DNA from 3 places in the Nonomuraea sp. NPDC049655 genome. Region 2 is predicted to be linked to each of the others. Evidence: predicted binding sites of a transcription regulator. Region 2 holds the regulator's gene; each other region holds the start of a gene.
What was found. Region 2 encodes HrcA, which represses chaperone genes, less so after heat shock. Its sites were predicted from a motif close to TTGGCACTCTCNNNNNGAGAGTGCCAA; they were not measured.
Positions count from the first base shown of each region.

Region 1 (3,229 bases), on a different contig from region 2:
CCTCGGTCGTCAGGAGCATGCCCGCGATCGAAGCCGCGTTCTGCACCGCGGACCGGGTCACCTTGACGGGGTCGATGACACCCTGGGCGATCAGGTCGACGTACTCGCCGGTGGCGGCGTTGAGGCCCTGGCCGGCGGGCAGCTCGGCGACCTTGTGGGTCACCACGTAGCCCTCCAGGCCGGCGTTCTCGGCGATCCAGCGGGCCGGCTCGACCAGCGCGCGGCGCACGACGCCGACACCGGTGGCCTCGTCGCCGGTCAGGCCGAGGTCGTCGAGCTCCTTGCCCACGTGGATGAGGGCCGAGCCACCGCCGGAGACGATGCCCTCCTCGATCGCGGCGCGGGTCGCGGAGATCGCGTCCTCGAGGCGGTGCTTCTTCTCCTTCAGCTCCACCTCGGTGGCGGCGCCGACGCGCAGCACGCACACACCGCCGGCGAGCTTGGCCAGACGCTCCTGCAGCTTCTCGCGGTCCCAGTCGGAGTCGGACTGCTCGATGGCAATCTTGATCTCCTTGACGCGGTCCTCGATCGCCTGCTGGTCGCCGGCGCCGTCGACGATGGTCGTGGCGTCCTTGGTGACGACGACGCGGCGGGCCGTGCCGAGCACCTCGAGGCCGACGTGCTCCAGCTTGAGGCCGACCTCCTCGCTGACGACCTGGCCGCCGGTGAGGATCGCCATGTCCTGGAGCATCGCCTTGCGGCGGTCACCGAAGCCCGGGGCCTTGACGGCCACGGAGGTGAAGGTGCCGCGGATCTTGTTGGTGACCAGGACGGCCAGGGCCTCGCCCTCGACGTCCTCGGCGACCACGAGCAGCGGCTTCTTGGTCTGGGCGACCTTCTCCAGCAGCGGCAGGAAGTCGGCGATGGAGGAGATCTTGCCCTGGGTGAGCAGGATGTACGCGTCCTCCAGGACGGACTCCATGCGCTCGGGGTCGGTCACCATGTAGGCCGACAGGTAGCCCTTGTCGAACTGCATGCCCTCGGTGAACTCGAGCTCCATGCCCATGGCGTTGGACTCTTCGACGGTGAGGACACCGTCCTTGCCCACCTTGTCGAATGCCTCGGCGATCAGCTCGCCGATCTTGGCGTCCTGGGCGGAGATGGTGGCGACGTTGGCGATCTCCTTCTTGTCGCCCACCTCGCGCGCGCTGGCCAGCAGCCGGTCGCTGATCTCCTTGGCGGCCTTGTCGATGCCACGCTTGAGCGACAGCGGCGAGGCGCCGGCGGCCACGTTGCGCAGGCCCTCGCGGACCATGGCCTGGGCCAGCACGGTGGCGGTGGTGGTGCCGTCGCCCGCGATGTCGTTGGTCTTGGTGGCAACTTCCTTGGCGAGCTGGGCGCCGAGGTTCTCGTAGCGCTCCTCCAGCTCGATCTCACGAGCGATGGTCACACCGTCGTTCGTGATCGTCGGCGCACCGAACTTCTTGTCGATGACGACGTTACGGCCACGCGGGCCGAGGGTTACCTTCACGGCGTCCGCGAGGGCGTTGACACCGCGCTCAAGCGCGCGACGGGCGTCCTCGTCGAACTGCAGGATCTTCGCCATGCTGAAAGTCCTCTCCTGGCGTCGAAAGCCCCGGGCCCTCAAGAGCGCCCGGGGCTCGACACAACCGGCTTACTTCTCGATGATCGCGAGAACGTCGCGGGCGGAGAGCACGAGGTACTCCTCGCCGCCGTACTTGACCTCGGTGCCGCCGTACTTGCTGTAGAGGACGACGTCGCCCTCGGAGACGTCGAGCGGAATACGCTTGTCGCCGTCCTCATCCCAGTTGCCGGGGCCCACCGCGAGGACCTTGCCCTCCTGCGGCTTCTCCTTGGCGGTGTCCGGGATGACCAGACCGGAAGCGGTGGTCTGCTCTGCCTCAAGCGGCTGAACCACGATGCGGTCGCCGAGCGGCTTAACGGGAACCTTGGTGGCGGTCGTCACGATCGGACCTCCCCTTCAGATTTGAATGATCTAGAAGAGGCGACCAGCGGGGCCTGCCGTCGCGGGTGTCAGACCTGCCTCGTCGCACGTTGGCACTCTCAAGGTGAGAGTGCCAACAGGAAACATATGCAAGAGGGCCTTGACAGTCAACACGAACGCGTCTGCTCAGAGCGATCAGACGTAGGAACCCTCGGTCAGATCGGCGACGACGCCGGGCCGGGAGGGGTTCCAGCCGAGTTCGGCGCGCGTGCGTGTCGCGCTGATGCGCTGGCCGAGCGCCAGGGCCTCGGCGAAGCCCGCCCCCAGCACCTGGGCCGCCTCGGCCTGCGGCCAGGGCTCTGCCTGCGGCTTGACGCCGGCGGACCGGGCCGCCGCCTCGGCCACCTCGGCGACCGGCACGGCCTCCTCGCTGATGCCGTGGTAGACGCGGGCGCCGCCCCTCTCCAGGACGGCCACGACGAGCTCGGCCAGGTCGTCGACGTGCACGAACGTCCAGGTGTGCGGCTCGCCGCCGGCGGTGACGTAGACCCCGGCGCCGCGCTCGGCGGCCTGCGCGCGCATCATGGCGGGGATGCCGCCGCCGCGCCCGTGGACGACGCCGGGCCGGATCACCGAGCCGCCGCCGTCGATGACCAGCTGCTCGATCTCGTGCCGGTACGCCACGAGCTGAATCGGGTCGGCCGGGCTGTCCTCGTGCCCGTCGGCGGTGGCGCCCAGCACCCACACGCCGCTGGTGAAGACCACCTTCCGGCCCGACGCGGTGAGCACGCCGATCGCGGCCAGGTCGGCCTCCTTGTCGCCGCCGAGCTGGGCGGCGACCACGATGGCGTCGATGTCCGGGGTGATCGCGGCGGCCAGCCCCGCGACGTCGGCCAGGTCTCCGTGACGCTCGTCCGCCACGCCCGGCACCCGCCGGGAGCCGTCGGCGGCGGGCCGCACCAGAACGGCCACCTCGTGCCCCTGCTCGGCCAGCCGCTCGACCACCGCGCCGCCGATGTACCCCGTCGCGCCCAGCACCAGCACCTTCATGATGAACCTACCTCGAAAATTTCTACGTTGAACATTTCGACGTCGTGGACAGTACCGCACGACGCCGAACATTTCAACGTCGAAGCTTTGATAGGGTGAGCCCCGTGGATGACGCGGTGGACGTGATTCTCGGACAGTGGGCGCGGACACGGCCCGACGTCGACGTGTCCCCGATGGGCGTGATCGGCCGGATCTCACGCGCCTCGCGCCTGCTGGAGCGCGGCGTGAAGGACTTCCTGGCCGAGCACGGGCTGGAGGCGTGGGAGTTCGACA
Region 1 is NZ_JBITLS010000015.1:56,077-59,305, reverse strand. Features, by position in the region: gene groL (chaperonin GroEL) at 1-1,546, opposite strand, end outside; gene groES (co-chaperone GroES) at 1,616-1,930, opposite strand; gene ACIBQ6_RS39375 (NAD-dependent epimerase/dehydratase family protein) at 2,102-2,956, opposite strand; gene ACIBQ6_RS39370 (MarR family transcriptional regulator) at 3,061-3,229, shown strand, end outside.
Region 1: groES (co-chaperone GroES) is a predicted target of HrcA. The motif match lies at 2,017-2,043, and genes of this name have one in related genera.

Region 2 (3,229 bases):
CAGGCGCCGCACGGAGGCCGCGTGCCGCCCCTCAGGGCCGTCGAGCGTGAGCTCGGCGCCGTTGAGGTCCTCGGCGAGGAACACGGGGACGGTCACGGGTGATCGTCACCTGCCGTTGAAGGCGTCACGCAGGCGGGAGAAAAAACCCTGCTGCCCCGGGGCGAACTTTCCCGGCGGCCGCTCCTCGCCGCGCAGCCTGGACAGCTCGCGCAGCAGGTCCTCCTGCGTCTGGTCGAGCCGCATCGGGGTCTCGACGTTGACATGGATGAGCAGGTCGCCCCTGCCGGACTCGTTGAGCCGCTGCACGCCGCGCCCGTACATGGTGATGACCTGGCCGGACTGGGTGCCGGGGCGCACGTCGATCTCCTCGGAGCCGTCGAGCGTCTCGACGGCGAGGATGGTGCCGAGCGCGGCGGCCGTCATCGGGATCTGGACCGTGCAGTGGAGGTCGTCGCCGCGCCGCTCGAAGATCTCGTGCGCGCGTTCGACGATCTCCAGGAACAGGTCTCCGGGCGGGCCGCCGCCGGGGCCGACCTCGCCCTCGCCGGCGAGCTGGATGTGGGTGCCGTCCTCGACGCCCGCGGGGATGCGGACCTTGATCGTACGGCGGGTGCGCACCCGGCCGTCGCCCGAGCACTCCTGGCAGGGGTGGCGGATGATGCTGCCGAAGCCGCCGCACTGGGGGCACGGCCGCGAGGTCATGACCTGGCCCAGGAACGAGCGGGTGACCTGGGAGATCTCGCCGCGCCCGTTGCACATGTCACAGGTGTCGGGGTGGGTGCCGGGGGCCGCGCCGGCGCCGTGGCACACCTCGCACAGCACGGCGGTGTCCACGACCAGCTCGCGGGTGGTGCCGAACGCCGTCTCGCGCAGGTCGAGCTCGACCCGGATGGTGGCGTTGCGGCCCCTCCTGGCGCGCGAGCGCGGCCCGCGGGTGCCGCCCGCGGTGCCGAAGAAGGCGTCCATGATGTCGCTGAAGGGGAAGCCCGCGCCGAAGCCGCCGGCGCCCGCGCCCGCACCCGCGCCGCCGCCGAAGGGGTCGCCGCCCAGGTCGTACATCTGGCGCTTGTTCGGATCGGACAGCACCTCGTAGGCCTGCGTGATCTCCTTGAACCGCTCCTGGGTCTCAGGATCGGGGTTCACGTCGGGGTGCAGCTCGCGGGCGAGGCGGCGGTAGGCCTTCTTGATCTCGTCCTGACTGGCGTCACGGCGCACCCCGAGGGTGGCGTAGTAGTCGCTGTTTGCCACTTATCGACCTCTTAAGATGCAGCCAGGATCTGGCTGACGTAGCGTGCCACCGCGCGTACGGCGCCCATCGTCACGGGGTAGTCCATCCTGGTGGGACCCAGCACGCCGAGCCGGGCCAGTTGGTTGTCGCCAGAACCGTATCCGGTTGCGACGATGGACGTGCCGCGAAGGTAGGGGTTTTCCGAGCCGATGCGCACGGTGAGCGCGGACGGGGTGTCTGTGGATGTCTCGCCGAGCAACCGCATGAGCACGACCTGCTCCTCCAGCGCCTCCAGCACGTCGCGCAGGCCGGTGGCGAAGTCGGCGCCCGCGAGATTGGCCGCGCCGGCGAACACGATCTTCTCGTCATGGCGTTCGACGAGGGTTTCGAGCAGCACCGACAGGATCGTGGCCACGGCGGGCCGGTCCTCGGCGGGCAGCCGCTCGGGCAGGTCGGCGACCAGCTCGGGGACGTTGCTCAGCCCGCAGCCGTCGAGGCAGGAGTTGAGCACCGCGCGCAGATGGGCGATGCGGTCGTCCTCCACCACCTCGGGCAGCTCGATCACGCGCTGCTCGACGCGCCCGGTGTTGGTGATCAGCACGAGCATGACCCGCCGCTCGTTGAGCGGGACCAGCTCGACGTGCCTGACCGTGGAACGGGTCAGCGTCGGGTACTGCACGACCGCGACCTGCCTGGTGAGCTGCGCGAGCAGCCGCACGGTGCGGAAGACCACGTCGTCGAGGTCGACCGCGCCGGCGAGGAAGGTCTCGATCGCCCGCCGCTCGGCCCCCGACAGGGGCTTGACCTGCGAGAGCCGGTCGACGAACAGGCGGTAGCCCTTGTCCGTCGGCACGCGGCCCGCGCTGGTGTGCGGCTGGGTGATGTACCCGTCCTCCTCCAGAGCGGCCATGTCGTTCCTGACCGTTGCCGGGGAGACCTTGAGGTTGTGGCGCTCCGCCAGCGCCTTGGAGCCCACCGGTTCGTTGGTGGACACGTAGTCTTCGACAATGGCGCGGAGCACCGCCAGCTTCCGTTCGTCGAGCACGTGCTCACCTCCTGCCTCTGCCTAACAGGGAAACGACAGGTCTAGCACTCCGTGTTCCCGAGTGCCAAGTGTACGGCTCTCGCCCACAAGGTGCGATAACACCAGGTCCCATCCTGTTGCTAGCGACTTACAAGCGACAGGCCTCACACTTGCCGCATGACCGACAATTCCCAGCCCCCGCAGTACGGACCGCCCCAGGGGCAGGGTCCCTACTACGGTCAGCCGAACCAGTACGCCCAGCCCCCGTACCAGCCCCAGCAGCACGGCCAGCCGCCCTACCAGCAGCAACAGCCGCCCGCCCAGTACGGCCCCCCGCCCCAGTACGGCCAGCAGAACCAGTACGGCCAGCAGAACCAGTACGCCCAGCCCGACCAGTACGCCCACCCCGACCAGTACGGCCCCCACAACCAGTACGGCGGCCAGCCGCAGTTCCCGGCCAGGATCGACGGCAAGGCGATCAAGCCCCGCCTGTGGTGGATCGCCGTCGTGTGGGCCGTGGCCGTCGTGCTCGGCGTCGTGGGCGTGGTCGTGTTCGCCGGCGGCGTGCTGAGCAGCGTCTCGGACATGGCCCCGACGAGCACGTTCGCGTCGGGCGAAAGCGTGAAGGTCGCGATCGACCCCGCCAAGCGCCCGGCCGTCTACATCGCCACCGACACGCGGGTCAACTACCAGTGCGAGATCTCCGGTGGCCCGGCCCAGGCCAGGCTGGTCAAGGTCTCCGGCACCCAGACGCTCAGCGCCGGCGGCACCACCTGGCAGGAGATCCTCGCCGTCAACGCCCCCGCCAAGGGCGACTACCAGCTGACCTGCGCCACGCAGGAGGAGTCGTCGGCCCGCTTCGGCGTGGGCCGTGACGTGCTCTCCGCGGCGGGCGGCCTGTTCGGCGGGGTGGCGGCGCTGTTCCTGTTCCCCGGCGCCGGTCTGCTCATCGGCATCATCGGCACCGTCGTCGTCCT
Region 2 is NZ_JBITLS010000007.1:213,056-216,284, forward strand. Features, by position in the region: gene ACIBQ6_RS23805 (16S rRNA (uracil(1498)-N(3))-methyltransferase) at 1-96, opposite strand, end outside; gene dnaJ (molecular chaperone DnaJ) at 106-1,248, opposite strand; gene hrcA (heat-inducible transcriptional repressor HrcA) at 1,260-2,273, opposite strand; gene ACIBQ6_RS23820 (hypothetical protein) at 2,430-3,229, shown strand, end outside.

Region 3 (3,229 bases), on a different contig from region 2:
GCGGTGAGCGAGAGGCGCACGGGGCTGGGGAAGCCGGGCAGCAGCACCGGCGGCGTGATCCTCGACGCGTCGGGGACGGCGTCGGTGTCCGGCGCCACGCCGGAGCCCGCCGGGTCGCTGTCGAGCGGGGTGCCCGGGACGTACCGCGGGGCCACGACGAGCGGGAACCGGAAGGTCGCCGCGCCGTCCTCGTAGGGGAGGGGCTGGCTCATGGTCAGCCTGATCGAGACGCGTTCGCCGGGCAGGATGTTGCCCACCCTGATGGTGAAGACGTCGGGCCGGTCCTCCTCGGCGATGGCCGCCCGCCTGCCCTCGCGCAGCGCCTGGTCGTAGTCGGCCCTGGCCTGGCCGCGCTCCTTCAGCACGCCCTCCACGACCCGGTCGTCGGCCTCCATCCTGAAGGCCGTCACGGCCGCCCGGTCGGGCAGCGGGAAGACGTAGGTCGCCTCCAGCGTGACGTCGAACGGGTTGCGGAACCCCTGCTCGACCTCGACCCCGGCGACGAGCCCGGCGATGTCGGCGTGCACGTCCACGCTGTCCAGCGGCAGGTTGCCGCGCTCGGTCAGCAGCGCGCCGAACCCGGCCTCCGGCACCGGCAGGCACCGTGCGGGCTCCAGCGAAGTGATCTTCACAGCAGTCTCCTCTCTACGAGCACCGCGAGCAGCGGCCCAGCCGCCGCCAGCACCGCCTGAACGTCGTCCTCGGACGGAGGCCGCCCCCCGTCCCACACAAGGCGCACCCCGTCCGCGAGCACGACCCCCGCGGCCGGCCCGCCCCCGGCATGCCCCGCTCCGGCGTCGGCGGGGCGTTCGCTCCCGGCGGGGGCGCGGCGGGCCGGCCGCTCGGCCCAGAATCTCTCACGTCCCGGCTCGCCGCCGCCCGCGGCCCGCCCGCCCGGCGGGCGTCCCGCCGCACGCGCCTGGCCGTCGAAGGCCCCGTTCGCCTCGCCGCCGGACGTCACGTTCGTCGTCGTGGCGATGACGGACGCGGGCCCCGCCGAGCGCGGGCTGTCCGGCGGAGAACCGGGGACCGCCCGCCCGTCACCCACGGACGGCACGTCGGCGAGCCCGGCGGCCGCCGCCAGCGTGGCGTTCGTCGCGCCGGCCAGCGCCGTCTGGATCTCGGCGATCGAGTGCCCCGCCGCCTGCATGCGCTTGACCGCCACCAGTTGCAGCAGGTGCCGCCGGCCGTAGCGGGCGATCCTGCCGCGCCGGGTCAGGGGCGGGTCCACGAGGCCGATGGTGGTGTACCACCTGATCAGGCGTTCCCCGGGCACGTCGCGGACCCGGCCGTTGACCGGCTGGGCGCCCGCGCGCAGCGCCCGCGCCGCGTGCTCGGCCAGCTCGCCGATGGTCCAGGTGTCGCTCATACCTCCACAATGACACTGTCACTATTACACTGTCAACGACCGAAAGATCGGAAGAATCCAGCCCCGGCTGGCGTTCTAAATAGGCATAAGCACCACTGAAGGGGAGGAAATACGACATGGCTACGATCACCGGTCCGCTCTCGGGTGAAGCCAAGAACACTGTCGCCGAAGCCCTGCAGGACGCCCTGGTCGATCTGATCGATCTGTCGCTGATCGCCAAGCAGGCGCACTGGAACCTTGTCGGCGCCCATTTCCGCCCGATTCACCTCCAGCTCGACGAGCTGACCGACCTGGCCCGTGCCCACATGGACACCATCGCCGAGCGGGCGGTCGCCCTCGGCGTGAACCCCGACGGGCGCTCGGCGACCGTCGCCAAGTCCACCCGGCTCCAGCAGCCCGAGCGCGGCTGGCTGGAGGACGGCAAGGTGGTGGCGACGATCACCGACATCCTCGACGGCATCAGCAAGCGCATGTACGAGCGCATCCGCGCCACCGACGAGGCCGACCCGGTCAGCCAGGACCTGCTCATCGCCGTGACGCAGGACATCGACAAGCAGCACTGGATGTTCCAGGCCCAGCGCTGACCGCGCGCGGCCGCCGGCCGCACCACCCGAAAAGCCCGGGCACGCCCACAGTGCCCGGGCTTTCGCGTGTCCGCCCCCAAGGTGGGCGATCTTCCGTCCGGTGGGTACGGACTGTCACGCATCGTCCAGGGGCCGACGGCGATCTCACGCCACGACGGAGCGCGGGGTTTGCGCAGAGTTTGATGTCACGAGTCCTTGCCATTCATGTCGGTGCGGTCGACTAGCGTGGCACCTAGAGGGAGGCCCCACGATGTCCCACAAGACTCTCCTCCGCACGGGCCCGCTCTTGCAGGGCGGCATCAGCCCGTACGGGCCGCTCACGCCGGCGTCCGCCGACGGGCTCGCGCTCCCGCCGGGCTTCACCGGCCGGGTGGTGGCCCGGTCGGGCGACAAGGTGGCCGGGCTCACCTGGCACGCCGCGCCCGACGGCGGCGCCTGCTTCCCCGACGGCGCAGGCTGGATCTACGTCTCCAACTCCGAGCTGCCCCTGCTCGGCGGCGCCTCCGCGCTGCGCTTCCACGCCGACGGCACGGTCGCCGACGCCTACCGCATCCTGTCCGGCACCGACCTCAACTGCGCGGGCGGCGCCACGCCGTGGCACACCTGGCTGTCGTGCGAGCTCGGCGACCGCGGCCGCGTCTTCGAGTGCGACCCCTACGGCGCCCGCGCCGCCCGCCCCCGCCTGGCCATGGGCCGCTTCCGGCACGAGGCCGCCGCCTGCGACCCCGAGCGGCGCGTCGTCTACATGACCGAGGACGAGCACGACGGCTGCTTCTACCGCTTCCGTCCCGGCGACTGGGGCGACCTGACGGAGGGCACGCTGGAGGTGCTGTGCGCGTCGGGCGGGTGGCGGCCGGTGCCGTCCCCGGCCGCGCTGCTCACCGCGGCCCGCCACCAGGTCGAGGACGCCCGCCACTTCGACGGCGGCGACGGCTGCCACTACGCGGGCGGCGTCTGCTACTTCACCACCAAGGGCGACACCGGCCTGTGGGCCTACGACGCCCACACCTCCACGCTCGACCGGCTGTGCGAGGGCGTGCGCGCGATCACCGCCGCCCCCTCGGGCGACCTCTACGTGGCCAGGGAGACGACGGAGATCGACGTCATCGCGCCCGACCGGGCCGTCACGCCGTTCCTGCGGCTCACCGGGCACGAGGGGGCCGAGCTCACGGGGCTGGCGTTCTCGCCGAGAGGCGACCGGCTCTACTTCTCGGCCAGGCGCGGCCGCACCGAGGGCCACACCTTCGAGGTCCGCGGCCCCTTCCGCCCCTGACCA
Region 3 is NZ_JBITLS010000005.1:150,373-153,601, forward strand. Features, by position in the region: gene ACIBQ6_RS17710 (VIT domain-containing protein) at 1-632, opposite strand, end outside; gene ACIBQ6_RS17715 (helix-turn-helix domain-containing protein) at 629-1,369, opposite strand; gene ACIBQ6_RS17720 (DNA starvation/stationary phase protection protein) at 1,486-1,953, shown strand; gene ACIBQ6_RS17725 (alkaline phosphatase PhoX) at 2,204-3,226, shown strand.
Region 3: ACIBQ6_RS17720 (DNA starvation/stationary phase protection protein) is a predicted target of HrcA. The motif match lies at 1,379-1,405, and genes of this name have one in related genera.